2 regions of the Micromonospora cynarisoli genome follow, and region 1 is predicted to be linked to the other one. Evidence: riboswitches for the same ligand, from Rfam matches in the RefSeq annotation. Region 1 holds a riboswitch; the other holds the start of a gene.

Region 1 (14,700 bases):
GTCGACTTGCCCGCCCCGGTGCGACCGGCGACCAGGCACAGTTCCCCCTCCTCGACCCGCAGGCTCACCTCACGCAGCGGCGGTGGACCGTCGTCGCTGTAGCAGACGGTCACCCGGTCGAATGTGATCACGGGTGACCTCCGGGTACGGAAGTGGCCGGGTTGCCGGTACGGGTGGGTGCCGCGACAGCGCTGACCGGGGTGCCCACCGTCGGCGGGCCGGCCGACGGCGACCCGGGTGGTGGCGGGGCCAGCCACGCCGGCCCCGCCGCCGCCGCGACGACGAGCAGCATCAACGGCGTCACCTCGGGCCAGGTCAGCGGACTGACCGGCGGATAGAGCAACTCCGGGGTGATCGAGCCGGCGAGCAGCGTCAACCCGGCGGCGGCGAGGCCACACCCGGCCACCAGCAGCTCGGCGGCACGCCACCGGTCCGGTCGGTAGCGGCTACGGCGCACCCGACGGCCGGCCAACAGCATCCCGGTCACGGCGACGACCAGGCCGGCGAGGAGCATCGGCAGGCCCAGGTAACCGGACCTGGTGGAGTCGAGCAGCCCGTACGTGCCGGCGCACACACCGACCAGCCCGCCGAGCACCAGCGCCCCCGTCGTGGCGCGCTGACCGGCCGGCACCGCCGCGGTGCGGCCGTAGCCGCGCGAGTCCATCGCCGCCGCCAGCGCCAACGACCGGTCCAGGGCATCGGCCAGCACCGGCAGGGCGATCCCCCGCAGCGCACGCATGCCCCGGCCGGTCGCGCCGCGCAGCCGACGCGCCCGACGTACCCGCAGCACGCTCTCCACCAGTTGCGGCGCGACCGACAACGCCACCACCACGGCCGTGCCCACCGCGTACAGCGCCCCGGGCACCGCCTTGAGGAGCCGTTTCGGGTTGGCCAACGCGTTGGCGGCACCGAGGCAGACCAGCATCGTGGCCAGCCGCAGCCCGTCATAGAAGCCACCGAGGACCTGCTCGACGGCGACCGGCCCGAACAACCGGATGCCCGCCGCCCACTCGGGCAGCGGGATCTCCGGTAGCGACACCAGCAGATGCTCGCCCTGCCCGCCACCGAAAACGATCCGGAACACCACCCGCATCGTGATGATCACCGCACCGAGGACGAGGTACATCCGGAACGCCAGCGCCCACGGTGCGTCGGTGCGCCGCCGCAGCACCGCCAGCGCGGCGACGGCGACGAGCAGCGCCAACAGCAACGGATTGGTGGTGTGGCTGGCCGCCGTGGCCAGGCCGAGCGCCCACAACCACCACGCGCCCGGATGCAACCCCCGCGGCAGCCGGGCGGCCGACCAGTGACGCGGTCCGCGCCCCGGGTCGGCCGCCGCCGCGTCAACCCCGTCCCGACGCTCAGTCATCGGGATCGACGGCACGGCGTCGCCGGGCGGTGACCACGCCACCGGCGGCGAGCACGGCCAGCAGCACCGCCCCGGCGACCGTGCCCAGCGGCAGCCCACCGTCCCCGCTGTCGGAAGCGGCGATCTCGGTCGCCGGCACGCCGGCCGCACCGCCCGATGAGCCGACGACGCCACCGGGCGTCGTCGCCGGCACCGACGTCGGGGATGTCGCCGGCACACCGGCTGACGCCGTGCCCTCCGCGATGGCGCTCGGTGTGCCGGCGGGAGGAAGGGTCGTGGTGTGACCGGCCCCGCCGGCCGGTGGCACGACCGGACCGCCACCTGCGGCAGCCGGTGGCGCGGCCGGCCCGCCACCGGCCGCCGGTGGTGTCGGCGGCGGCGGTGGTGGAGGAGGCGTGGGGGCCGGCCGTTTCGGCGTGACCCCCGGCCTCGGGGCGTCACTGGCGTCGCGGTTGAGCGAGAAGGACCAGCCCTCGAAGCTGCCGGCCGGCGGCTTACGGTTGAGCACGCCCTTGTCGCTGTACGCCCAACCACCCCCGTTCGCGGCATGCCAGTACGACCAGTAGGCGCTGGCCGGCGGGGTGTCCACGCACTTCTCCGAGGCCGCCGACGGCTTGCCGTCGATCCGGCAGATGAACCCCTCACCCCAACGCAGCGTGCCGGTGACCTCGAAACCGGCGTTCTTGAGCGCCGCGAGACCGGTGGCCTGGGTGCCGGAGGCGCAGCGCACCACCGTGCCGCCGCCCAACTCGTGGAAGTCGACCACGACGGTGACCCCCGAGGCGTCCGGGCAGTAGCCGGCCGACCCGGCAGCCACCGCCGGGCTGCCCGGCCAGGACACGGTGCTCACCGCGGTGAGCACGACCACCGCCGCGGCGTGAGCGGCCCGGCTGCTCATTGCGCCCGCCGTCGACGTCCGAGCACCAACAGCACCACACCGCCGCCGATCAGCAGCAGCGCGACCAGCACGTACCCGACGATCGCCACGCCGGTGGTGGGCAGACCGGGCAGTGCGGGAGCGGCCGGGGTGGTGCTCGGTGCGGCGGTGCCGGTCGGCGACACGGTGGGGGAGGGCGTCGCCGGGCTGCCGGTGGCACTCGGGCTCGGACCGGCCGGGCCCGTCGCCGTCGGCGTCGGTACGGCCGTCGGTGTGGGGGACACGGTCGGCGTGGGAGTCGCGGTGCCGCTCGGCGTCGGCGACGTCGGCGGCAGGTCGAGACCGATGCGGCCCAGCGGCACCTGGGCGAGCCCGAGCAGGGCCTGCGCGGTGGCCCTGCGCCACTGGTCCCGGTCGGTGTCCGCGATCCCCGCCGCGACAGCGCCGGTGAACGACTCGGCGTGATAGGCGATCGCGCCCGCGTCACCGGCGGCAGCACCACCGTTCGCCGTCGTGAGCTGCAACTGCGTCACCGCGTGGGCGGCCCGCGCGGCCTGGCTGTCCCGGCCGGCGGCGGCGAGCGCCTGCCCGGCCAGCCCGGTGCTGTTGGAGTTCGCGCCGGTGGTCGGGCCGGAACCGCCGAACGAGCCGTCGGCGTGCTGCTGACCCACCAACCAGTCCGCGCCCCGGCGGGCGGCGTCGGAGGCACCGGTGGCACCGGAGTCGGCGGCGGCCAGCAACGCCTGCACGGCCATCGCCGTGGAGTCGACGTCGAGGGTCGCGCCCGGCTGCTCGTCGCAGGACGGCGAGGGACCGTCCGCGGTGTCCGGGTAGAGCCGGAAGCCGCCCGCCGCACACTGCTGCCGGACGAGGAAGTCGACGGTGTCCTGGGGCAGGTCACCGCTGCGGGCCAGACCCAGCACGGCGAAGGACTGGTCGAAGGTGTTGCTGGCGTCCGGTCCGCTGTCAGCCGTGGTGCGACTGGTGATCCGTCCCCGCTGGTGGCCGGCGTCCACCCCGGCGACCAGGGACAGGGTCACCGCCCGCAGGTCGTACCCGCCGAAGTCGGTGGGATCGGCGCCGGCGGCGGACGCGACGTAGAGCAGCTTCGCGGTGGCCCCACCGTCGGTGAAACCCTCGATGCCCCAGTCGTCGTAGCTGTTGTACGACCGGACGTGCGCGGCGACCTGCCCGGTCGCCGCCTGACGCGTCGACACCGACCCGCCGGTGGCGGACATCGCGATGATGCCGTCGATGGTCAGGCCCCAGTCCTGACCGCCGAACGGTCCCGGCAACGTGCCGTCGGTGAACTCACCTGCCAACCACGAGGTGGCGTCACGCGCGGCGGCGGCATCAGCCGGGGTGGGCGCGGCCACCCCGACCAGGGGCACGGTGGAGGCCGTGACGACAGTCGTCACCACGATCGCGCCGAGACCGGTGGCGAGACGCCGGGACAGAAGCATGGCATTGCCTTTCACAGAGCGGTCGGTGAGAACTCCGGACCACACCCCCGGACACGTCACCCCGCTCCGCGTACTGCGGTGAGCGGGGTGAACGGACCGTCGACGGCAGCCCGGACCTCACCCTGTAAACCTCGACAGTGGAAGCCGCTCGTCCCGGGCGGGGCATTCCGGCTCGCGAGAGGACACTCGCTCACGGCTGCGGGTCAGCGCCGGCTTCTACCGGCTTCCCCCCACACGGGACGTATGCAGTTGTATACCCGGCGCACCGGATGCCGACACGCTACCGCCCTGGCGTCGCAGGACGCCAGGGCGGCCGCCGGCAGCCGACGCGCCGGTCACACCAGGATCAGGGAACAGCGATGCTCGGCGGTGCGCCCGCCCCGAACGACCAGCCCTCGACACTGCCCGGCGCCGGGTTGTAGCTGCTCGCGCCCGAGGAACTGTAGGACCACGACCCGCCTGCCGGGGCATGCCAGTACGACCAGTAGGCGGTGGCCGGCGGCGTGTTGACACACGGCTCGGTCGTGGAAGTGGGCTGGCCGTTGATCCGGCAGACGAACGCCAGACCCCAGCGCGAGGTGCCGGTCACCGTGAAACCGGCCCCCTGCAGGGCGGCCACCCCGGTGGCCGGGTCGCCCAGGGCGCACGCGACCTGCACACCCCCGCCGAGCGCGGCGAAGTCGACCACAACGGTGACCCCTGAGGTGCCGGTGCAGGCGGCGGCGTGCGCCGCCTGCGGCGCGGGCTCCACGGCGGTCAGAGCGACGGCGGCGACGGCGGCGGCCACCAGGCCGGCGAGCCGTACGCGGACGATGGATCGGAGACGGAACACAGGTCCTCCCAGGTTCAGGTCGGGGCGACAGGTCACGGACAGGTGAGGACCGGCGCGCCGGAACCGGCGGCCGCAGCGGAGAGGGTGGCATAGCCGTCCCCGGTCAGGCCCAGGACGGCCTGGCCGGTGGCGCGGGTGGCGGTGGCCGGGTCGAAGGTGCCGCCGTCGAGGTCGACCGCGCCCCGGTCGGCCGGCACCCCGCCGCAACCCACCTGCAGGCTGACCAGGAACGCCCGTGCCCGCGCCCAGGCCAACGGCCGGTGGCCGGTGCGGAGCGCCTGCGCGGCGAGCCCGGTGCTGTTGGCGTTCGGGACACCCGACGAGTCGGCGAAGCTACCGTTGACGCCCTGCACCGACACCAGCCAGCGCAGCCCGGCCGCAGCGGCCGCCGGGCGGCCCGCCGCCTGGAGCGCCTGCACCGCCAGCGCGGTGGCGTCCACATCGGAGACACACACCGGCTCGGCGGGCAGCAGCGGGTATCCGCCGTCCGGGCAGCGGGTCCCGGCCAGCCAGGTGGCGGCGGTCGCAGGCGCGCCCTGCACCGTGCGGTCCAGGGCGAGGATCGCCAAGGACTGGCTGAACGCATTGCTGTAGTTCCCGTACGCCGACCGGTCGGTGAACCGGCCGCTGGGCGATTCCAGCCCCCGTAGCCGGGCGATCAGGTCGACCCCACCGACGTCGGTCGGGTCGCCCCCGCGTACCTGCACGGCGAGGGCGAGCTTCGCGGTCGCGCCGGCGTACGCCTCGGTGCCGCCGTCACCGACGTAACCGTCGCGGACGTCCGGCCGGGTGACCCAGTCCAGTGCCTGCGCCCCGAAGTCGTCGGCGACACCGGCGGCGGCGAAGGCGAACACCGCGTCGAGGGTCAACCCCTGGTCGGGGTAGGCGACGCCGTCGAAGACCACCTCGAATCGTTCGCCGTCGACGAGCTGCCGCGCGAGCCAGCCGGCGGCGGCCCCGGCCCGGTCGACACCGGGGTGCGCGGGCGCAGCGGTCGCAGGTGCGGCGAGGGGAAGAGCGGCGATTACGCCGCAGAACAGGGCGAGCAGGCGGTGCCGGCTCAGGCGGACGACCATCGGAAGCGCCTTTCCGGCCCGGCGGTCGTCAGAACCCGGGCGACCACCACCGGCAGGCAGGATCGACCGGCCTCCGACCCGTGGGCCACGACGGGTGGGGAACGGAAATCACGCGTGCGGCGGGTATTCGGGCTCGCCGTCAGGGTGTCTGCCACCTCGACGACCTACCGTTGCGGGCCAGCGCCGGACTTCGACCGGACTTCCCCCACGCACACGCGTTGATGGAGTTGTCGCGACAGTCTGATCTCCCACGACGGCGGATGTCAATCCGCCACCGATCAAACACCTACGGTGACAGTCGGCGTGATCGTTGCTCCCTGCGGGCTCACGCCGGTCATCGACCGGCAGACGCACGATGACCTGGTGAACGAGCTGGGCATCCGGCAGCCACGGACCAGTCGACGACGTGGTGCGGGCTGCGGCACGGCGCTGGCGTTACTCCCGATCTTTGCGGCTCTTCACGATGAAGCCATCCTGCTGTCATATTCATCGAAGATGTTAAGTGCATCTGCTGTCGATGGTGACCTGGAGGCATGGCATGTCAGGACCGACCACGAAGACGCCCAGGCAGGCCCGACCCTGGGTGCGTGCCGTGACGCTGGCCCTCGCCACGTTCGTCGGCGCAGCCCTCTCGGCGGGCATCGGGGGAACGGCGTCGGCGACGCCGCCGGGCATCCCGTCGAAGGCGACGGCGCAGTCGCAGCTCAACGCTCTCACCGTCGCCGCCGAGGGTTCCACAAGCGGCTACTCCCGGGACCTGTTCCCGCACTGGATCACCGTCAGCGGCAGCTGCGACACCCGTGAGCAGATCCTCAAACGCGACGGCACGTCGGTCGTGGTCAACTCCTCCTGCCAGGCCACGTCGGGCCGCTGGTACAGCCCGTACGACGGGGCGACCTGGACCGCCGCGTCGGACGTCGACATCGACCACGTGGTCCCCCTGGCCGAGGCGTGGCGCTCCGGGGCGAGTTCCTGGACGACCAGCCGCCGGCAGAGCTTCGCCAACGACCTGTCCGGCCCGCAGTTGATCGCGGTGACCGACAACGTCAACCAGTCCAAGAGCGACCAGGACCCGTCGACGTGGCAGCCGCCGCTGTCGGCCTACCGGTGCACCTACAGCAAGATGTGGATCACCGTGAAGTACACCTGGGGCCTACGGCTGCAATCATCGGAGAAGTCCGCCCTGCAGACCATGCTCAACACCTGCTCCTCCTGAACGCCCGCCCACAGCGTGCACGGGCACCTGCCGAACCAGGACACGGCCCGCCGGCAGCGCCGCTGGTGCGTCCCTCCGGTATCTGCCGACGCAACAGCCGTTCACCGAGCGGGCGGCTGACCGGTGGTCGCCGCGGCCTGCGGCTCCGCGGCGTCGCGCGCCGAGCCGGCCGTGGTGTCCGGGCTCGCCGCGGTCTGCAACTGGTACGACCGGTAGGTCAGCCAGAGCGCCACCAACCCGGCGACGGCTGCCGCCACACTGGCGATCTGGTCGGCCAGGTCCGGGCCGAGCGCCAACACCCCGACGACGATGACCAGGACCGCCAACCCGCCGAGCGCCACCGTGCGGACCTGCTGCTGGGCCAGGTGCGCCGTCCAACGGCGCGGCATCACCCTGATCACCAACTCCGCCAGGATGATGCCGGCCATCACCAGGATCGGCACCTGCCACGGCTCGACCTTCACGGACCCTCCTCCACCCGGTCTGCGGTCATCCGAGCGCCGCCTTCATGGCGGCGATGAACTCCGAGGTCAGGTCGGACTCACCGCGCAGCATCCGGGCGGTGTGGTCGACGAAGACCTCGGCGAACGTGCGGTATCCCGGGTGCATCGGCCGGGGCCGGGCATTCTCCACCGCACCGCGTAGTGCTTCCAGGTGTGGGATGACCGCCTGAAGGTTCCTGTCGTTGTACGCCTCGGCCAGGGTCGGGGCGAAGCCGTGCCCGGCGAGGATCTTCTGGGCCGCGGTGCCGGTCATGAAGTCGATGAACCGCCGGGCCTGGTCGGGGTGGGGGCAGGTGCGCGCCAGGGCGAGGCTCTGCCCACCGAGCACCCCGGACTTCAGCGGGTACACCGTGATCTTTCCGGCCAGCAGGTCAGGGTCCTTACGCTGCTGGAGTTCGCGGTACTTCACCGGCCAGTTACGCATGAACGTCGGCTTGTCCTCAACGAACGTGTCCAGGCTCGCGTTCTCGTCGCTGGAAAGCCGGACCTTCCCGGCCCCGATGGCCGCCTGCAACGGTTGCAGCGCTCTCTGCCAGGGTTTCAGCTCGAACAGGAGCTCACCGGTCGAGCTGAGCAGGTCAGGATTCACCGACAGGGCGTGCTCCAGGATGTTGACCAGGAAACCCTCGTTGTAGTTCGACGAGTTGGGGCGCAGTTGGCCGACGAACGAGCCCTTGTCGGCGAGGGTGTCGAGCACGACCGACAAGTTCACCTCATCGGGCCGCCCGGTCCCGGGGTTGCGCCAGAACAGCATGCCGACGTCGGTGTTGAGCGGTGCGGCCCAGTAGCTGTTGGGGGTGTCGTCGACCTGGTGGAGGTTCTTCACCGACGTCAGGAAGTTCGGGTCGGTCAACCGGATCGGGGTGATCAGCTTCTGCGCGGCGAACTCGGGGATGTCGACGACGTCGAGGTTGAGGATGTCGGCACTGCCGTTCCGGGCTGCCGTCAACAGCCTCGTGCGCTCGTCGCCTGAACCGCCCTCGACCTCGTCGGTGAACCGGGCCGGGGTGTCGGGGTTGGCCTGGTTCCACATGTCCATCAGCAGCTTCCGTGCCCCGGTGGGGTCGGCGCCGGTGGCGAGTCGAAGCTCGACCGGTGGCGGACGATGTCCGCCCGGCAGCAGGTAGACCGCCGCAGCGCTCACTGCGCCACAGGTCAGCACCCCGCTGAGAAAGGAGCGCCGCGAGTACTGCCCGGACATGGTGCGGACTCCTTCGATCCAGGTCGGTCACACGTATGCAACGAGTCATTCATCACATTACGCTTTGGTGCTGGTGAATGCCGTGCCGGCCGGGAGCCGTCGGCGAAGATCGCACTGTCGGAAACCGGATTCGTGCTGCCCGACTTCGCTGTTCCCCTATGACGACGCAATTATCGACACTGGGATGTGCGGCGACGAGGCGACGTTGTCGCGCCGGTGGATCGGCGCGGGCACGTCACGCCACGTCAACCGGCCGCCTTCTGCCCGACGCCCCACCAGGCCAGCAGACGTCGCGCGAAGGCGCGGGTCGCGACGTCGCTGACGGTCATCCCGAAGTGGCCACGGATCTCCGCCGACAGGTACGAGCCAAGATCCTCCGCGCCGGCACCGGCGGTCAGCCTCGACAGCAGCGGTGCGATCAGGCAGTCGTACTCGTCGACGTTCGTCCGTGGGTCGTGGACGCCTACGACATCCCAGGCGTTGAGCAGCCGGCGAAGGCCGACCGTTCGCCGCGCCGCGCTGCCATGGCCACGCTCGTGAGGTCACCCCCCGACGGAGCCGGCACGCGGGAAAGGTGGTCACGGCACAGCCGGCGGACCGAAGCCGCCAGTTCCTGGTTGCCGCGTCCCCCGTCCTGATCCCACTGGTCGACCAGCACGAGCAGGTCCGTGAACGGGCTGTGCCGGATCTCGTCGAGGTCCCCATGCTCGGAGACGAAGGCGGAGGCGCACTCGCTGACGGTGCGTTCGTCGATCTCACCGTCGACCAGTCGTTGCGCCAGCGTGGCCAGCCAGGTGTCCGCCGCTTCCGCCGCGGACGGAACGCCTACGCCCACCTCGGCGAGGGCGGCGGGCAGCAGTTCGCCCACCAGTCGGGTGTCGGTGCCGTCGAGTCCGGCCAGTTCACGCAGGGCCGGCCCGTCGTGCCCCTCGGCGAGCCAGTCCGCCGCTTACCAGGGCATCCGCTCGACCACCACGCTGCCCAGCACGTACTCGGCGGCAACCAGGTCCGGCGGCCTGCTCACCGGCCGGTCGCCGTTCCCGCTGGGCCGCGCGGATCGGCGTGCGGGCGCGGCCGACGCGGTTTCGGTTGCTGGTCGAACTCCGCCGGGTGGCGGGCCGGCACGGTCGCGCGGGCCGGCCACGGCCGGTCGAGGATGCACGAGTGTCGCTCTGTCATGCCTTATATCCCCTCCGAGCCGACACGTCGACCGTTCATGCCGCATACGGTGCCAGTGCTGACCATCCCTCATCAATCGGCAGAGCCCTGACCTGCCCACTTTTGCCCGTGATCGGACTACACAATCAACTGTCCTATAGCCGACACCCCCGGCGGGACGACAGACCGTTTCTGCCGGTGGAAGACCAAATCACCGTGGGTGATCTACCTAAGGGATGCGCTGTTCACCCCGCCATCTACTTCGGTTGATGGATCTCGCCTATCTTGCCACCAGAAGTTGCGTCTGAGGAGGCAGCATGTCGGGACCGCTCGACCGCCGCACCATCCGATCGAGGGTCTGGGCAGGCGCCCGGCTGCGCGCCACCGCGACGCTCGCCACCCTCGTTCTGCTGCTGGCCTTCGCCGTCCGGGCGGACCTGCCGAACATGGTGCCGGCCTCGGTCTCCTGCGACTCCATCGGCTACGCCTACGATGCCGCCGGACAACTGACCGGGGTACAGGACCAGGGCGGCCGGACCGCCCGCTACCGGTACGACCCCACCGGCAACACCACCTCGGTCAGCAACGACGGCACCCCCGCCCTGGCCCTGCTGTCGGTGGTGCCGGCCCGCGCCGCCGTCGGCACCGAGGTGACCCTGGAAGGTGGCTGCTTCTCCACCGTGGCGACCGAGAACACCGTCGCGTTCAACGGCGTCCCCGCCACCGTCACCACAGCCACCGGCCGGCGTCTGGTCGCCCGGGTCCCCGCCGCAGCGACCACCGGCCTGGTCACCGTCACCGTCGGCGGGGCCACCGCGACCAGCCCACAGTCCTTCGTGGTCACCGGGCCCGACGAGTCCGCGCCCACCGTCACCGCCGTGACGCCCTCCGTCGTGACTCCCGGCAGCACCGTCACCGTCACCGGAACCGGCTTCGCCGCCCAGACCGCCGACAATGCCGTCACCCTCAACCGCACCCGCGCCTTCACCTCGACCGTCGCCTCCGGCAACCTGACCGTCGAGGTCCCCACCGGCGTCGCCTCCGGCCGCATCGGCGTCCGCACCGCCCACGGCAGCGGACAGAGCGCCGCCGACGTGTTCGTCGCGCCCGCCCCCTACACCGTGGCCGACGTGGCGCACACCGCCCGGGTCGCGCTCGGCGTCACCACCTCCGTGCCGATCCCCAGCGCGGGCGACATCGCGCTTGTCGTGTTCGACCTGACCGAAGGACAACGGGCGAGCGTGCAACTCGCCGACGGCACCTTCGGCTCCTGCGGCATCTCCACCGCCAAACTCCTCGACCCGTTCGGGCGTACCGCGACGTCGGCCGGGTGCGTCGGGGCCACCGGCTTCATCGACACGGTCACGGCCCACACGGCGGGCACGTACACGCTGCTGCTGGCGGCGGCGAGCACGGCCACCGGCTCGATCTCCGCGACCGTACGGGAGGTGCCGGCCGACGCCACCACCGACACCACGGCCGGCGGCGAAGCGGTCACCGTCACCACCACCGTGCCGGGGCAGAACGCCGCCGTGACCTTCGCCGGCAGCACCGGACAGCGGGTCTCGGTCAAACTCAGCGGCGGCACCTACGGCACCTACAACGCCGCCGTGACGCTGCGCAAGCCGGGCGGCGGCACGGTCGTCTCCAACGGCTCCTGCGGCACCGCCTGCTTCCTCGACACCACCGTCCTGCCGACCCAGGGCACCTACACCCTCGTCGTCGACCCGCAGACCGCCACCACCGGAGCGATCACCGTCCAGGTGTACGACGTGCCCGCCGACGCCACGGCGGCCACCACACCCGGCGGCCCGCAGGTCACGGCGACCACGACGGTGCCCGGCCAGAACAGCGTCATCTCGTTCCCCGGCACCGCCGGCCAGCGGGTCCTCGTCCAACTCACCGGCGGAACGTACGGCACCTACAACGCATCGGCGGTGGTGCGCAAACCGGACGGCTCCCACCTGACCGGCAGCGGATACTGCGGCCAGTCGTGCCTCTTCGACACCACCGTGCTACCCGTCGACGGCACCTACACCATCCTGGTCAACCCCGACACCAGCTACATCGGCGCGGTCACCGTGCAGGTCCACGACGTTGCGGCCGACACGACGACGACCGCCACCCCCGGGGCCGGCGCGGTCACCGTGAGCACCACCGTCGGGCAGAACGCCGTGGTCGCGTTCGCCGGCACCGCCGGGCAGCGGGTGTCGGTGCAGTTCACCGGTGGCACGTACGGCACGTACAACGCGTCGGCGGTGGTGCGCAGGCCGGACGGGTCGACGCTGACCGGCAGCGCGTACTGCGGCGGGTCGTGCTTCTTCGACACGGTGACCCTCCCGGTCGACGGCACCTACACCATCCTGCTCAACCCCGACGGGGTCACCGTCGGCCAGGCCGCGGTGCAGGTCCACCTGGTGCCGGCGGACGCCACGGCGACCGCCAGCCCAGGCGGCGCCCCGGTCACCGTCACCACCACCGTCCCGGGCCAGAACGCCGTGGTCGCGTTCGGCGGCACCGCCGGGCAGCGGGTGTCGGTGCAGTTCACCGGTGGCACGTACGGCACGTACAACGCGTCGGCGGTGGTGCGCAGGCCGGACGGGTCGACGCTGACCGGCAGCGCGTACTGCGGCGGGTCGTGCTTCTTCGACACGGTGACCCTCCCGGTCGACGGCACCTACACCATCCTGCTCAACCCGGACACCACCTACCTCGGCCAGGCCACCGTCCAGGTCCACAACGTGCCGGCCGACGCCTCGGCGACCACCAGCCCCGGCGGGGCGGCCGTGTCGGTCACCACCACCGTCCCGGGCCAGAACGCGACCATCACCTTCCCCGGCACGGCCGGGCAGGTCGTCTCGGTCACCCTCAGCGGCGGCACCTTCGGCACCTACGACGCCAGCGTGACCCTACGCGCCCCGGACGGCTCCACCCTGGTCAGCGAGAACTACTGCGGCACCGGCTGCTCGTTCACCGCGATCACCCTCCCGACCACCGGCACATACACCGTGCTGGTCAACCCGACCGGCACCACCCTCGGCGCGATCACCGCCCGCGTCTACGACCTGCCCAACGACGCGGTCGCCAACACCACCCCCGGCGGGGCGGCGGTGTCGGTGACCACCACCGTGCCGGGGCAGAACGCGGTCGTGTCGTTCCCGGCGAGCGCGGGGCAGCGGGTGGCGGTGCAGCTGTCCGGTGGAACGTTCGGCTCGTCCGAGGCGGCGGTGACGCTGCGGCGTCCCGACGGCAGCACCGTCGTGTCGAACACCTCCTGCGGCACGTCGTGTTTCCTCGACACCGCCGCGCTGCCGGTGGCCGGCACCTACACCATCCTGGTCGACCCGAAGGGCACGGTCGTCGGCGCCATCACCGCCCGGGTGCACGCCGTGCCCGCCGACACCACCGTGACCACCACCCCCGGCGGGGCGGCGGTGTCGGTGACCACCACCGTGCCGGGGCAGAACGCGGTCGTGTCGTTCCCGGCGAGCGCGGGGCAGCGGGTGGCGGTGCAGCTGTCCGGTGGAACGTTCGGCTCGTCCGAGGCGGCGGTGACGCTGCGGCGTCCCGACGGCAGCACCGTCGTGTCGAACACCTCCTGCGGCACGTCGTGTTTCCTCGACACCACCACCCTGCCGGTCGACGGCACCTACACGCTGCTGGTCGACCCGAGGACGACCGCCGTCGGGACGCTCACCGCCCGGGCGTACGCCGTGCCCGCCGACACCACCGCGACCACCACTCCCGGCGGGGCGGCGGTGTCGGTGACCACCACCGTCCCGGGCCAGAACGCCGTCGTGTCGTTCCCCGGCACCGCTGGGCAGGTCGTCACCGTCAGCCTCACCGCCGGCGCGTTCGGCGGCGGCAGCGTGACCGCGACGCTGCGCGCACCCAACGGCAGCACGGTCAGCTCCTCCTCCTGCACCACGAGCTGCTCGTTCAGCTCGGTGTCCCTGGCCACGGCCGGCACCTGGACGATGCTGGTCGACCCGGCGGCGGCAGCCGTCGGCAGCCTCACCGTCCAGGTGTTCGACGTGCCCGTCGACGCCACCGTCAGCACCACCCCCGGCGGCGACCCGGTCACCGTCACCACCGTCAGCCCCGGACAGAACGCCGTGGTGACGTTCCCCGGCACCGCAGGCCAGCGGATCCTGGTGCAGGGCACCGGCGGCACGTACGGCACCTACAACGCGACGGCGATCGTGCGTAAGCCGGACGGGTCGAACCTGACCAGCAGCACGTACTGCGGGGCGACGTGCCTGTTCGACACGACGGTGCTCCCGGTCACCGGCACGTACAGCATCCTGATCGACCCGGCATCCACCTACACCGGCGCGCTCACCGTCCGGGTCCACGACGTGCCGGCCGACGTCACCGCCGACACGGCCCCCGGCGGAGCCGGCGTCACCCTCACCACCACCGCCCCCGGGCAGAACGCGGTGCTGTCCTTCACCGGCCTGGCGGGCCAGCGGATCGTGGTGCAGGGCACCGGTGGCACGTACGGCACTTACAACGCGACGGCGATCGTGCGCAAGCCGGACGGGTCGAACCTGACCAGTAGCGCGTACTGCGGGGCGACGTGTTTCTTCGACGTCACCACCCTGCCGGTGGCCGGCACGTACAGCATCCTGCTCAACCCCGACGCCATGTACACCGGCGGGGTGACCCTGCGGGTCTACGACGTGCCGACGGACACGACGGTCGGCACCACCATCGGCGGCCCGGCCGTACCGGTGACCACCACCGCGCCGGGGCAGAACGCGGTGCTGTCCTTCACCGGCGCGGTGGGCCAGCGGATCGTGGTGCAGGGCACCGGCGGCACGTACGGCACTTACAACGCGACGGCGATCGTGCGCAAGCCGGACGGGTCGAACCTGACCAGTAGCGCGTACTGCGGGGCGACGTGTTTCTTCGACGTCACCACCCTGCCGGTGGCCGGCACGTACAGCATCCTGCTCAACCCCGACGCCATGTACACCGGCACGGTCTCACTGCGGATCCACGA
Region 2 (14,700 bases), 1.8 Mb from region 1:
CGCCAGCGGATTCCGGCGGTGCGAACCGACCTCGACGGACAGTGGACCCCGGCCGGGTCCGGCCTGGTCACCACCGAACGACGCGACGACGTCGACGGCTGTGTCGCCGCGGCCCGACGCACCCAGATCGCCGACCACGTCGCGCCACCCGTGTTGCTGTTCGTCACCGACCCGGGTACCCCGGTGCCGGTCGGTGCCTTCGACCTCACCCCGGCCAACCGGTTGCGGATCTTCGGGGTGGCCGGGGTGGTGCTGCTGGTCGCGGTCGGCGTCACGGTGCTGGTGGGGGTACGCCTGGTCCGACCACTACACGCGTTGACCGCCGCGGCCGGGCGGATGCGCAACGGCGACACCGCGGCACGCGTGCGGGTCGCCGGACGCGATGAGATCGCCCGGCTCGGCAACGCGTTCAACGAGATGGCCGAGCAGCGGTGCCGGGTCGAGCAACTGCGCCGCGACATGGTCGGCGACATCGCCCACGAGATGCGTACGCCGGTGACGAACATCCGCGGCTGGTTGGAGGCAGCCGAGGACGGGGTGGTCGAACTCGATGTGGACCTGGCCAGTTCGCTGCTGGACGAGGCGCTGCTACTCCAGCACGTCATCGACGACCTTCAGGATCTCGCCGCAGCCGACGCGGGCGAGCTGAAACTGCACCGGCAACAGGTCGAGGTGCCCAGACTGCTGCGCGAGGTCGCGGACGCCTTCGCTCCCGCCGCCGAGTCCGCCGGGGTCGCGCTGGTCGTCGACGCCGCACCCGGCACGCTCGACGCCGATCCGATCCGGCTCCGGCAGGCCATCGGCAACCTGATCACCAACGCGATCCGGCACACCCCCGCCGACGGCCAGGTCACGCTCTCCGCCCGACACCGGGCCGCGTACGCCGAGATCGTCGTGGCCGACACCGGGCCGGGGATTCCGGAGGAACAGCGTGACCTCGTCTTCGAACGGTTCTGGCGGGCCGAGAAATCCCGCAACCGGCGGACGGGCGGCAGCGGTCTGGGGCTCGCCATCGTCCGCAAGATCGCCGAATCACACGGCGGCAGCGCAGCGGTCTCCGGCGCCGCCGGAACGGGAGCGGTGTTCACCCTTCGCCTTCCGGCCGCATCCGGTCAGGCCGACCCGCCGCATGGACCTGCCCCGCTCTCCGACCGACCCTGACCCCGCACCGCCGTGGGACTGACAATGGTCGGGGCTGGCCGGTCACGGGGACCGTCAGCGGTTCACGGGATCTGGTACGTGCCGCCGCACGCCTCGGCGAGAGTCGACCCGAACAGCGCCGCGGGCGTGTACGCACCCGGTTCTCCCTGCCCGTCCAGCAGCCGCCGGACCACCTCGGCGGGCACCGTCGCCGTCCAGGACTGGGCCTCGCCGACCCGCAGCCAGCCCTCGCGGATGCTGCCGTCCGGCCACTGGACGACCGCGTGGCCCCAGGAGTGCTCGCGGGGCTTCGGGCGGGCCCTGGTCGGTACCGTGGCGAGCCGTCGCCGGAGGAGGGCGCGCACCGGGCCGATCGCGAGCAGGGCGGTCGCCACGGGCAGCGCCGCGCGGATGACCGGGGAGGACGGAGCCTCGCTCGATGCGGCGAGCACGTCCGCTGCGCCGCTGGCCCGCTGGGCGGCCATCAGCTCGCCCAGCGGCATGCCGGCGGTGGTCACCGTGGACCCGTCGGGCAGGACCAGTCTCATCGGGTCGCCGGCGAGAGGGGCGGGGGTGAGTCGTCCGTCGCGGTACCGGCGGCCCTGGAACCGCCCACCGCCCTCGACCCCGGGGATGCCCTCCACGAGGGTGGCGGCCAGGGCGTCGCCGACTACGCCGTCCTCGGCGGCCAACGAGGGCACCATGTCGACCCGGACCCGTCGGGGTGTCGGCCGCCCCTCGCAGAGCTTCACCACGACGCTCTCGGTGGCGGTCACGCCGAACCCGGCTCCCGTGACGGCTGTGCGTCCCGCTGCCGTCAGCTCGCCGTGCCGGCCGAGGACCGCCGACACCGAGGCCAGATCGTTGGCGAGGTCGAGGTAGTGGCCGGTCGGGAGGCACGCGTCCAGCAGGGGCAGGGCCGTCTCGATGAACGGTCCGACGGTGTTGACCACCACGGCCGGCCGCTCCCGGCGGATCGCGGCCACGATCTCGCGGACCGAACGGGCCACTATCGTGGGCAGCCCACCGGCGGCGGCCTTGAGCCGTTCGGCGTCCCGGCCGACCAGCACCGGCTCGATGCTCCGTCGGCGCAGTTCGGCCGCGACAGCGCGCCCGCTGCGGCCGGTGCCGCCGAGGATCCATACGTCGGTCATGGCACAGCTCCGCCCTGGTGCGGCATCCGCCCCAGTGACGACACGCCGTGTCATCACCATACCGATGACGACATGCCATGTCATCACGACTACACTGGGATCATGGCCCGATGGCGACCGGATGCCCGCGAGCGGCTGCGGCAGGCGGCGCTCGAACTCTTCGCCGAGCAGGGCTTCGCCGCGACCACGGTGCCGGCGATCACCACGCGGGCCGGTCTGACGACACGCACGTTCTTCCGGCACTTCGCCGACAAGCGCGAGGTGCTCTTCGCGGACGAGGCCGAGATCGGCGCCTTCGCCACTGAGCTCATGACCACGGTGCCCGCCGACGAACCGCTGACGTTCATCGTCGCAGGCCTGCACACGCTCGCCGAGACCCACTTCGAAGGGCGCAAGGACGACCTGCGGCAACGGCGCGCCATCGTGGCGTCCGACCCGGGGCTGCGCGAACGCGACCAGCACAAGCGCGCGATGCTGGCCCAGGTGATGCGGGACGGCTTCCGCGCCTGCGGCCTCGACCCGCTCCGGGCCGACCTGCTCGCCGAGACAGCGGGAACCCTGATGTACGTGTCCGTCGCCGAATGGCTCGACACCGACGACGGTCGCCGGCTGGGCGACATCATCGACGCCGCACTCGCCACCTTGCGGGCCGAACTGGACGGGCTGCCGACCTCGAACGGTCAGGTTGCCTCGGAAGGATGAGGCCGGCACGAGCGGGACCGGTCCGGTCCGGGTGCCGCTCGTCGGGTCGGGGCGTCGCCGCCAGGTCCTCGTGCGCGGAGCGCTGGGACGACTCCCCCACCCGCCGCACCTCGTCATCAGGGGTGACCTCACCCTGCCCGGCCCGCACCACGAATCCGGCCGACCGGCAGGCCGTCACCCCCGGGTCCTCATCCCCCGGTCGGCGAACTGGCGGTACGCCACCGCGCCACCGCCACCCAGAGCGAGCACGACGAAGGACACCACCGACGGGATGACCCACCGAGGTCGTCGCCGCGGCACCTCGGCGGCGGACCCTGCCGCGGTGCGAACCCCGACGAGCCCCCGAAAACCCCGCCACCGCCGCGGTGAGCACCATCGACCAGGGACACGTGAAGCACTCCTTCCGATACGATGAGCTACATCCGTCCCCATCTATGAATGCCTGGGATCGACCGATGACCGCTACCCGAGCGGACGGCGCGTCCGCCCTGATGCCGGACCCGGGTCGGGCCCGCACACTCGACGAGCTCACCGCGGCGTTGAGGTCCCTGAAGCTCTGGGCCGGAAACCCGTCCTACGAACGGATCACCAACCAGGTCAACCACGCCTGGCGGGCCGCCGGTCGCCCGCCCAGCGAGTGGACCAAACGGCCCACGGTCGTGGACTGTTTCAAGCCCGGTCGGCGACGGCTGAACACCGACCTCGTCACCGCCATCGTGCAGGCACTGCACCCGGACGAGGGATACGTGCACCAGTGGCGTCAGGCACTACGGGTGGTCGGCGGGGAGGCCCGGGCCGCCACGGTGGTACGGGTCCAGGACCGGCTGCCGCCCGACCTCGCCGGCTTCACCGGGCGCGCCACCGAACTCGACCAACTCCGGCACGCCCTGAACCACCACACCACCGGCGCGATGGCGGTCGCGGCGATCGAGGGGATGGCCGGGGTCGGCAAGACCCAGCTCGCCATCCACGCCGGACACCTCCTGATCCGGGAGTCCCGCTTCGATCGGACACTCTTCGTCAATCTGCGCGGGTTCTTCCCCGACCCCGCCCGACCTCCCGCCGACCCGGCCGCCGTCCTGGACGGCTTCCTGCGCATGCTCGGCGTACCGGCCCACCAGATCCCCCACGATCTGCCCGCCCGCACGGCGGCGTACCGCGACCGGCTCACCGGCACCCGTACCCTGATCGTGCTGGACAACGCCGCCGACGTCGACCAGGTCCGGCCGCTCCTCCCCGAGGTCCCCGGCTGTCTCACCCTGATCACCAGCCGGCGGATCCTGTCCGACCTGCGGCCGGCCACGCGCCTGATGGTCGACGTGTTCGCCGAGGACGAGGCCGTCGACTATCTCGCCCGGGTCGTCGGCCAGATCCCGATGGGCGACGACCCGGACGCGGCGGCGCGCATCACCCGGCGCTGCGGTCGTCTCCCCCTGGCGCTCGACCTGACCACCGGACACATGCGGGCCACCCCCGGCTGGACCCTCACCGACCACGCCGACCGGCTCGACGAACGCCACCGCCAGCGACGCCTGGAGACCGGCGTCGAACTCGCCCTCGACCTCTCCTACCATCATCTGCCCACCGACCAGCGGCGGCTGCTGCGGCTGCTGGCGCTGCACCCCGGGCAGGACACTGACGCCTACGCCGCCGCCGCCCTGACCGGCACCGACCTGGACACCACCCGCACGCACCTGGACCACCTGCGCCGCGACCATCTCCTCCAGCAGTCCGCCTCGGGCCGCTACACGTTGCACGACCTCGTCCGGGCCTTCGCCATCACCCGCGCACACGACGAGGTCCGCCCCGCCGACCGCCGGGAGGCTCTGACCCGCCTGTTCGACCACTATCTCGCCACGGCGGCCAGCGCGATGAACGCCCTGCACCCCGCCCAGGCGCACCTCCGCCCCCAGATTCCGCCGACCGGCACACCCGCCCCTGACCTGACCGACCCGGACAACGCTCTGGCCTGGCTCGACACCGAACGGCCCACCCTGGTCACCGTCGCAGCCCACACCGCCAACCACGGCTGGCCCACCCACACGACACGCCTCTCCCGCATCCTGTACCGCTACTTCGCCGGCGGTCACGGCAGCGACGCCGTCACCGTCCACAGCCACGCACACCACGCGGCCACGCACACCGACGACGTCACCGAGCAGGCCCACGCCCTGACCGATCTCGGCGTGGCCTATCTCTGGGTCGCCCGGTACGAGTCCGCCGTCGAGCACCTCACCACGGCCCTGCACCTGTTCGGCCAGACCGGGCACGGGTTCGGGCAGGCCCGGACCCACACCAACCTCGGCGTCGCCGAACAGCGGCTCGGCCACTACCGCAAGGCCGCCGCCCACTTCGCGCAGGCCCGGACCGCGCACCTGCGGGCCGGCGACCAGACCGGCCAGGCCCGCGCGTTGAGCAACCTCGGCGACGTCGAACAGCGGCTGGGCCACTACCGCAGGGCCGCCCGGCACCTCCGACAGGCACTCGCCCTGTACCGACGCAGCGGAGACCACGCCGGTGAGGCGGTGTCGCTGGCCAACCTCGCGGAGGTCGACACCCGATCGGGCCGGTACGGGGCGGCTGCGGAGAACCTCGACCGGGCGCTCGTCCTGTTCCGTCAGGCCGGTCACCGCAACGGTGAGGCCTGGGCGCTGGACGGGCTGGGCACCCTCCACCGGCACCTCGGACAGCCCACCGAGGCCGCCCGGCATCACCGGCAGGCCCTGACGATCCTGGAGATGACCGGCGACAGGCACGGCGCGGCGTGGGCGCTCAACGGGCTCGGCGAGGCCACGCTCGCCGCCGGCCACGCCTCCGACGCGCTCACCCACCACACTGCCGCCCACACCATCGCCGCCGAGATCGGCGCCCGGGACCAGCGGGCCCGCGCCCAGGCCGGGCTCGCCGGCGCCCACCGCGCCCTCGACCGGCGCGACCGGGCCCGTGACCACTACCAGCATGCCCTGGCCATCTACACGGACCTCGGCACTCCCGAAGCCGACCAGATCCGCGCCTGCCTCGCCGCCCTCGACGACGTGGGCCCCCACAGCTGACCGCGCGGTCTCCAGAGCCGCCCTGTTCTCCGGAGACCGCACGTTCCTGGCGGCTGGGATCACCCGCCGGCCCGTCGACATCCCGCTGGGGAACACGTCGGTGTGGGGCAGGTCGGATGGGTGTTGCCGGGTACGCAGACCGGTGGTTGCACGGGGTTGGCGTCGACGTCCGGTCGTTGGAGTCCGAGGTAGACGGTGGAGGCGGACACGCCGAGCACACCGACGTCCAGGGCGCACGTGTCCAGCCACAGCGTGGCGACCTGCCGGGTGCGGCAGACCTCCTGCGCCCACAGCCTGGTGTTCTGGTTGAGGTTGCCGGCGTAGAACGGTGCCGTCGGGTTGCCCACGGCGACGGTGGTGCAGGGTTGCAGCAGGGTGGCGGAGGGGCTGACCCGCCAACTGTTGCCGAACCTGTCGTAGAGGTCGGAATGGGAGAGCGGAACGCGCAGGGCGTCGCCGTCCCTGATCTGCAGGTAGTGGGGGTCGTCGTTGGGGTTGCCCAGGAGGCCGCGCACCGTCGGCGCCCCGGGTCCGACGCCGACGCCCAGGTCGAGGTACCCGGTGTTGGCGGTGGCGCGGACGCTGTTACCCGACGGGTCCTTGAACGTGTACACGTTGTTGACGCGGTCGATCGCCACCCCGTTGGGCAGCAGCAGTGACCCGCCGGTCGGCAGACTGGTGGTGGTGCCGTTCACCACCAGCCGCGTCCCGTCGCACAGCGCCAGCCTCGCGTTGCCCATCCTCAGCGCGACCGACCGGTTGACCGAGGTGTTGGGCCAGGTCGCGCCACCGGACGCCTTGCGGGTCTGCACCTCGAACGTCGAACCGGCCTGGGCCTCGACGAAGTCGCCCGTGGCCTGGAAGTCGTAGAACAGGCCACCGAACGTGTACTGGTGGGTGTCGCCGACGACCGCGGCGATGCGGCAGGCCGACGCCGCCGCCGGCCCCTGGACCGACTCGTTGATGACGACGGCCGGCGCCGGGCTCGACGGGACCGGACCCGGGGGGCCGAAGTTGAGGTTGTTCCGCTCACTGCTGAAGCCGAAGTTCTGACAGTCGGGCTTGACCGGGCTGCCGTCCTCGACGGTCGTCCGGACGTTGAAGCTCGCCTCGGGATTGAACCTCGCCGTGGAGCCGTGGCCGTAGCCGAACACGTTGAACTCGACCTGCGTCCACTCCGAGGCGGGTTCCTGGGGATCCGCTGGTGAAAGGTGGAGGATGCCCGCCCCCGTGGACGAGTAGATCCGTCCCGACCCGTCGTTGAAGGTGACGGTGTCGGTCTCCTGCCCATCGGCCGTCTTCGTGACCGCGCCGTCCAGTCGCAGCGCCGGCCTCGCCATGCTCTGGATCGGCAGGTAGGGAAGCTGGATCGCCTCGGTCTTGCGCGAGCAGTGAGTTTCGGAGTCGTCCGGGGCCTCGGTCCACCCCGGTGGGCACGGCTGGCCCGGGTCCGGGTTGTAGTGCAGCAGCCAGTACTCGACGTAGAGGCGGCTGGGACTGGGATCCGGATTGGGATTGCCGCCCCTGGTGCCGTCGTTGGCGAACACGAACTGCTTCCAGCCCCGGCACAGGCCGGCGGTCGGTGAGCCGTTGCACTCCTGGACCCTGAGGTGGTTGGTGTTGAGCTGAAACGAGTAGCTGCCCGGCATGGTCGGCCCGTCGGTCGGGACGCTGGTCACGCTCAGGTTCTGCTGGTTCACCTTCTCGAAACTGCCGGACGCGCGGGTGATCGGACCGGCACCCGCCGGTCTTCCCGTCACGATCCCGATCCCGCCACCGACGTCCCGCCGTGGAGCCTGTTCGAGGTTCGGGGCCATCGGGGCCGACGGCGGGGCCACACACCCGGTCTCCTGCCACACCAGCTCGGGATACGTTGCGGTGAAACAGCCCTGCGCCGACGGTCGCGGCACCCTCACCATCCTCGCATGCCAGCCCTGAAGATCCCCCTGGGCCGCCGGTGGCCTCTCCTCCCCGCTGGCATGCACCCCCATCCCCAGCAGGACCGCCGCGATCGCGATGCCCACCAGCCCGGACGGTGACCGGCGTTCTCGCGGTAGCAATCTCATCATCGTTCCCTCCCACCGCAGGTGGAATAGCTCGGCGCCCGTCCTCGGGGCGGGCCTCGCCGACGAGCGTCGCGCGCCGTCGGGCCGTACGGGGGAACCCCATACAAACCCATACCTGCCCGCCCTGACCGTTGCATCGACGTACCCGAATTAGCTGTTCGGTTGGTCGGTCACCCGTCGTAGCCACCGGTCGTGGTGCACCGCCTCGGCGAGGGGCCGGCGTCGTCGCCAGCCGTGCCGTTCCAGGTCGGGTACGGCCTCCAGGTGGGTGACCGGCCCGACGCAGAGCCAGGCCACCGGCCGGATGCCGGCCGGCACACCCAGCAGTTCGGCCAGGAACGACTCCCGGTAGAAGGAGACCCATCCGACGCCCAGCCCCTCGACTGTGGCGGCGAGCCACAGGTTCTGGATGGCCAGGCAGACCGAGTAGAGGCCGGCGTCGGCGATGGCGTGCCGCCCGAGCACCGCTGGGCCCCCGCGCTGCGGGTCGTACGTGACGACGATCGACAGCGTCGACTCCAGCACCCCGTCGATCTTGATGCGCGCGAACCGTTCGGCCGCCGCACCGTCCAGGGTGGCGGCGAACGTGGCCCGCTCGGTCTGCACGTGCCGGTGGAACCGGCGGCGGACGGCAGGGTCCCGCACCAGGACGAAGTCCCACGGCTGGGAGTGGCCGACGCTGGGCGCGGCGTGCGCGGCGTCGAGGATCCGGTGCAGGGTGTCGGCAGGCACCGGCTCCCCGGTGAACTGGGCCCGGACGTCCCGGCGGCGGTGGATGGCGTCGTAGAGTTCCACAGGCAGGCTCCCGCTGCGCTCGGCCCACCCTCGACGGATGGGCGGTCGACGCGAGGCCGGTCTTCGGACTCCCGGATCAACGCCGACCCGTCCGCCTTCCCAGCCGTACGGCCAGTGGCTGCGCTCCTCGCGCCTGGACGGTCGCTCCCCGGTCACCGCGGCGGGCCCGTGCCGGATTCACACCGGCTTCCCGATTCTCCCCGCACCGCGGGGCACCTCGCACGATCATGCCGCCGCCGATGCTAACCCGCGTCGCCGGGCCTGGTCGCTGTCTTCTTGCGCGGGGCGTTGAACGCCAAGGCCCACGCCTGTAGCCTGCTCACCCCTCGCCCCGGTCATCTGACCATCACCACCCCGCCGGCGACACCCCTCACCACCCGGGGACAAGGATGGCCGCCGCCACGAGCAGGAACGTCGGCCACGTCGCAGCCGTGCCGAGCAGAACCGCCGACCTGACCCGGCTCATCTCCAACAGCCCCCAGAGCACGAACGCCCCCACGACGCCTCTGACAAGCTCTGACAGGCGACCAGGCGAGTGGTCAGCACCGCACCGGCACGGCCAGGAGCAGCCGACGTCGGCGTCGCGGGTGGCGGACCCTCGCTCATCCGGCTCCGCCCACCTGAGGATCAACGGCGGTCACGACACACTGTGGGCAGCCGGTTCCACCAGCGTCCTCGCGACGTTCGGAAGGCAACCGGTCAGGGCTGGAGGTTCTCCAGGTCGGTGAGCAGCTTCGGGTGGGTCGGCGTCCAGCCGAGGGTCGCCCGGGTGTGTGCGCTCGACGACGGCTGATCGGCGGCGAAGATTTCGCCAAGCGGGCCGAACGTCTCCTCGGGCATCTGCTGCACCGGCAGGCCGAGCCGCCGCCCGATGACCTCGGCGATATCCCGCACCGCGTCGCCCTCGTCGTCCACCGCGTGCCAGGCGGTGCCGGCCGGCGCGTTCTCCAGGGCGAGCCGGAACAGCACGGCGGCGTCGACCGCGTGCACGGCCGGCCAGCGCTGGGTGCCGTCGCCCGGGTAGCCGGAGACGCCCGACTGCCGGGCAAGCTGGGTGAGCAGCCCGGCGAAGCCGCCCTCGCCGTGGTTGTGCACCGTGCGGGGCAGCCGGATCGATGAGCTGCGGACACCCTGAGAGGCCAACGCCAAGATCGAATTTACGGTACGCCCGCGGCCCCCGACCGGGCCCTCGAGCGGCAGCGGGTCGTCCTCGGTCGAGAGCCGGCCGGCCACCCAGGGCGTGCCGGAAACCGTCACGAGCGGACGGTCACTGCCGATCAGTTCCTCGCCCAGAGCGGTGAGCGCCGCGGTCTCCTCGGCGACCGCCGCGGCCACCGCCTCGGGGCTGCTGAAGTCATTGCTGAAGGCGAGGTGGATCACGCCGTCGGAGCGGGCCGCGCCGGCTCGCACGACGTCGAGGTCGGCCAGGCCGCCCCGGAGCGTCTCGGCGCCGGCTGCCTCGGCAGCCTTGGCCGAGGTGTCGGAGCGGGTGAGCGCGAGCACCCGGTGCCCGTGTGCGAGCAGTTCGGCGACGACCGCCGAACCGATCAGCCCGGTGCCGCCGGTGATGAAGACCTGCATGGACGCTCCCGAAAGTGATGGGACTCTTGTCCCGTCACCGTAGCACGTGACGGGACAAGAGTCCCATCACTTATGATGGACGACATGGCACGTTGGGAACCGGGAGCACGCGAGCGGCTGATCGTCGCCGCCGTCGACCTGTTCGCCGAGCGGGGCTACGACGCCACCACGGTCGCGCAGATCGCCGAGCGGGCCGGCGTCACCAAGAGCACGTTCTTCCGGCACTTCCCCGACAAGCGCGAGCTGCTGGCAGCCGGGCAGGAGACGCTGAGCCGGCTGCTGGCGGAGGGCATCACCGAGGCGCCGGCCGACGCTACCCCGCTTGAGGCGGTCGCGGCCGGCCTGCAGCGGGCGTCCGACGCGATGGGCCCGCTCAACCGCGAGATCGGACCCCGACTCAAAGCGGCAGTCGCGGCGAGCACCGAACTGCAGGAGCGCGACGCCCTCAAGAGCGTGAGCATGGCCGCCGCGATGACCGCCGCCCTGACCGCCCGCGGTGTCCCCGACGCGGCCGCGGCACTGGCCGGGGAGCTGGGCTTGCTCGCGTTCAAGCGGGGCTACGCCGAGTGGGCCGACACCGACGCCGACCACGGGCTGGCCCGCTACACGCTGGCCGCCCTGAGCGAGCTGCGCGCGGTGACCGCGACACTCGGCTGAGCCGGCGTGCGGATCTCGGGCCGGTCTCCGGCCCTGCGCGTCGGGCACCGGCCGGCCCGCCGAACCGGCCAGCCATGAGCAGCAGCACCGGCCTTCCTGCGGACCGCACAAGGTCGGCGACCCGGCGGGAGGTGGGCCGACCAGGCAGCATACGATCGATTTCCCTACCGACCAGGTAGGGTTTCAGGTCCCTGGGTGGGCATCCTTGGAGGCTAACGGTGAGTGGAACACCCGCGTCGAAGCAGTCGGCACCGCTGCGAAAGCTCGGCTTCCTGACCATCGGCCTGTTCGACGAGGCCGACCCCCGCACCGGCCACGAGGCGACACTCCAGCTCATCGAGTTGGGCGAGCAACTCGGCTTCGACAGCACCTGGGTACGCCACCGCCACCTCCAGTACGGCATCTCCTCACCGATCGCCGTCCTGGCGGCGGCCTCACAGCGGACCCGGCACATCGAGCTCGGCACCGCGGTCATCCCGCTCGGCTGGGAGAACCCGCTGCGGCTGGCCGAGGACCTGGCCACGGTCGACATCCTCTCCGGCGAGCGCCTGAACCCCGGGGTGAGCGTCGGCCCACCGATGCACTACGACCGGGTCCGCCGATCGCTCTACCCGGACACCGCCGAGGCGGAGGACTTCAGCTACACGCGGGTACGACGGCTGCTCGACCTCGTTCGCGGTGAGCCGGCCAGCGACGTCGAGGGCTTCGAGGGTTTCGAACAGTTCTCCCGCCGGGTGCAACCGCACTCCCCCGGCCTGGCCGCCCGGATGTGGTACGGCGCCGGCAGCCTCCACTCCGCCCGCTGGGCCGGCGAGCAGGGCATGAACCTGCTCACCAGCAGCGTGGTCAAGGCCGAGGAGTCCACCGACTTCACCGAGATCCAGCTCTCACACATCCGGACGTTCCGCGCCCACCACCCCGACGGCGGACGGGCTCGTGTCTCACAGGGACTCGTCGTCATCCCCACCGACACCGCCACCCCGACCCAACGTGCCCGCTACGAGGAGTACGCCCGGCAACGCACGCCCCGAACCGCGTCACCCCAGGGTCCGGCCCGGATGATGTTCGCCCCCGACCTCGTCGGCCCGTCGGAGCTGATCGCCGAACGACTGCTCGACAACGTCGCGTTCCGCGAGGTCGACGAGGTTGCGTTCGCCCTGCCCTTCACCTTCACGCCTGCCGACTACGCGCAGATCCTCACCGACATGGCGACCCGGCTCGGCCCCGCGCTCGGGTGGCACCCCAGCCGCTGACGCGGGCCGGCCAGGTTGAGCAGGGAGCCCACTGCCCGGCCTGCGTCGCAGGTCTCTGGTCCGGATTCTCCCCGCGCGGCCCACGGAACAGGGTGGACTGCCTCCGGTCAGCCGTAGTCTGTGTTCGTGAGCGACACCGACCGGGAGACTCTCCGTACCGTCTTCGGGCAGGACGCCGCCCGCTACGACCGCGCCCGGCCCGGCTATCCGGACCGGCTGTTCGACGATCTGGCGCGAATCGCCGGCCTCGACGCCGGCGCGCGGGTGCTGGAGATCGGCAGCGGCACCGGCCAGGCCACGCGGGTGCTCGCGGAACGCGGTTACGCCGTCCACGCCGTCGAGCTGAGCGCGGAGATGGCGGCCGTCGCGGTCCACAATCTGCGTGGCCTCCCGAACGTCACGGTCGAGGTGGCCGCGTTCGAGGAGTGGGTGGCCCCGGTGACGCCGTTCGACCTGGTCCTCGCGGCTACCGCGTTCCACTGGATCGACCCGGACATCCGGGTGGGCAGGGCGGCGGACGTGCTGCGGCCGGGCGGCACCCTGGCCGTCATCCACACCGAGCATGTGGCGGGCGGCACCGAACGGTTCTTCGTCGACGTGCAGGGCTGCTACGAGCGGTTCGACCCGAGAACGCCGCCGGGCCTACGCCTCACGCCGGCCGCCGACCATCCTCGCGACTCGGCGGAGATCGACCAGTCCGGACGTTTCGGTCCGGTCGAGTTCCTCCGGTACGAGTGGGAGCAGTCGTACACCACCGCAACCTACCTGGACCTGCTGATGACCTACTCCGGCACCCGCTCGCTTCCGCAGCCCGACCGCGACCGCCTGCTGGCCTGCATCGGTGGCCTCATCGACCGTGCGCACGAGGGTGTCGTCACCAAGCGGTACCTCACGCAACTCACCCTCGCCCACCGGGTGTCCTGACACCTGCGCTACGACCGGCCGGCATGCTGGCCGGAGTACCGGCCGCTCAGCCAGCACCTGCTGGCCATGCTCGACACCGCCGCCGAGTACGGCGACCACGGGCACCTGGCCCCGCTGGCGGATGCCGCCGCCGGTGTGGCCAGGGCCTTCAACCACAGCGGCGAGAGCGGGGCCGGCGGGAGGCGCCTCAGCGGAGCGGCTGGGCACCGATGACGGACAGCATCTGGAGCTTCTCGTAGCTCTCGCTGCCGGGAACGGCGGTGTAGACCATCAGCGAGTGGGCCTGGTCCGGGTCGACCAGCCGCTGGCAGTTCAACTCCAGCGCGCCGACCTCAGGGTGGACGAAGTGCTTGACCCCGTGCGGACGTACCCCGATCTCGTGGTCGTCCCACACCCGGCGGAACTCCTCGCTGGCGGCCAGCAGCAGTCCGGCCAGGTACGCCGCCCGCGACTCCGGGCCCCGGAGGGTGACCAGCTGACGTAGCCCGGAGACGTACATGCGGGTCAGGAAGGCGTGCTCGGTGGGCGCGTAGAAGCGACGGACGGCGGGGTCGGTGAACCACCGGTAGCCCGCGCTGCGGGCCGGCCCGGTGTAGCGGGTGGTGTCACCGGTGAGCGCGACGCCCATCGGGGACTGCCGCAGGGTCTCGCCCAGCTCGGTGACGATCTCGGCGGGGGTGTCGTCCAGCCGGTCCAGCACCCGCAGCAGACCGGGACTGATGTGGTCGTTGGAGGTGCCCCTGGGGGGCGGTTGGTGGCCGGCGAGGCGGAACAGGTGGTCGCGCTCGTCGATCGACAGGTGCAGGCCCTGGGCGATCGAGGCGAGCATCCGCTGCGACGGTTGCGGGCCGCGTTCCCGCTCCAGCCGGGAGTAGTAGTCGGTCGACATGTGGCACAACCCGGCGACCTCCTCGCGGCGTAGCCCGTTCGTCCGGCGGCGCTGCCCACGGGGCAGTCCGACGTCCTCCGGTTGCAGGGCCTCACGCCGGTTACGGAGGAACTCCGCCAGCCCACTGCGATCGATCACGACGCCTCCCTCCGGGTACCGCCATGTTTCTACCGGCCAGGGGAGGACGTAGCCACGCCCCGCCGATCCCCCTTTCCGGCTGCGGGTCCGCCGAGGGTGGGATCGGTAGGCCGTGGTTACCGCCCCGCTTCCGACCGACGATCGACGGCGTGACCCGATGACCGGAGCACCGACGACGAAAGCAGAGCCGATGCCACGTACACCTGTCGACATCAGCGTCCCCGACCTGACCGGAAAGCTGGCCGTGATCACCGGCGCGAGCGACGGCATGGGCCTGGGCATGGCCGCCCGGCTGGCCGCGGCCGGCGCAGAGGTGATCCTGCCCGTCCGCAACCCAGGCAAGGGCGA

Evidence for each region. Region 1 has a riboswitch for cobalamin ahead of Q2K16_RS01000 (peptidase). Riboswitches for the same ligand answer to the same signal wherever they lie in the genome.
Region 2: another riboswitch for cobalamin. It lies ahead of bluB (5,6-dimethylbenzimidazole synthase); the one in region 1 lies ahead of Q2K16_RS01000 (peptidase).

Annotation. Positions count from the first base shown of each region.
Region 1 covers NZ_CP130426.1:269,886-284,585, forward strand. The annotation lists gene Q2K16_RS00975 (ABC transporter ATP-binding protein) at 1-131, opposite strand, end outside; gene Q2K16_RS00980 (CbiQ family ECF transporter T component) at 128-1,369, opposite strand; gene Q2K16_RS00985 (hypothetical protein) at 1,362-2,267, opposite strand; gene Q2K16_RS00990 (prenyltransferase/squalene oxidase repeat-containing protein) at 2,264-3,709, opposite strand; cobalamin riboswitch at 3,849-3,962, opposite strand; gene Q2K16_RS00995 (hypothetical protein) at 4,056-4,541, opposite strand; gene Q2K16_RS01000 (peptidase) at 4,574-5,617, opposite strand; cobalamin riboswitch at 5,719-5,846, opposite strand; gene Q2K16_RS01005 (HNH endonuclease family protein) at 6,156-6,833, shown strand; gene Q2K16_RS01010 (hypothetical protein) at 6,935-7,297, opposite strand; gene Q2K16_RS01015 (extracellular solute-binding protein) at 7,323-8,537, opposite strand; gene Q2K16_RS01020 (hypothetical protein) at 9,001-9,405, opposite strand; gene Q2K16_RS01025 (pre-peptidase C-terminal domain-containing protein) at 10,013-14,700, shown strand, end outside.
Region 2 covers NZ_CP130426.1:2,111,629-2,126,328, forward strand. The annotation lists gene Q2K16_RS08635 (sensor histidine kinase) at 1-1,161, shown strand, start outside; gene Q2K16_RS08640 (saccharopine dehydrogenase family protein) at 1,224-2,294, opposite strand; gene Q2K16_RS08645 (TetR/AcrR family transcriptional regulator) at 2,397-2,996, shown strand; gene Q2K16_RS08650 (tetratricopeptide repeat protein) at 3,452-6,049, shown strand; gene Q2K16_RS08655 (hypothetical protein) at 6,109-7,809, opposite strand; gene bluB (5,6-dimethylbenzimidazole synthase) at 8,266-8,910, opposite strand; cobalamin riboswitch at 8,948-9,145, opposite strand; gene Q2K16_RS08665 (SDR family oxidoreductase) at 9,610-10,491, opposite strand; gene Q2K16_RS08670 (TetR/AcrR family transcriptional regulator) at 10,576-11,148, shown strand; gene Q2K16_RS08675 (LLM class flavin-dependent oxidoreductase) at 11,367-12,401, shown strand; gene Q2K16_RS08680 (class I SAM-dependent methyltransferase) at 12,528-13,325, shown strand; gene Q2K16_RS08685 (helix-turn-helix transcriptional regulator) at 13,513-14,352, opposite strand; gene Q2K16_RS08690 (SDR family oxidoreductase) at 14,543-14,700, shown strand, end outside.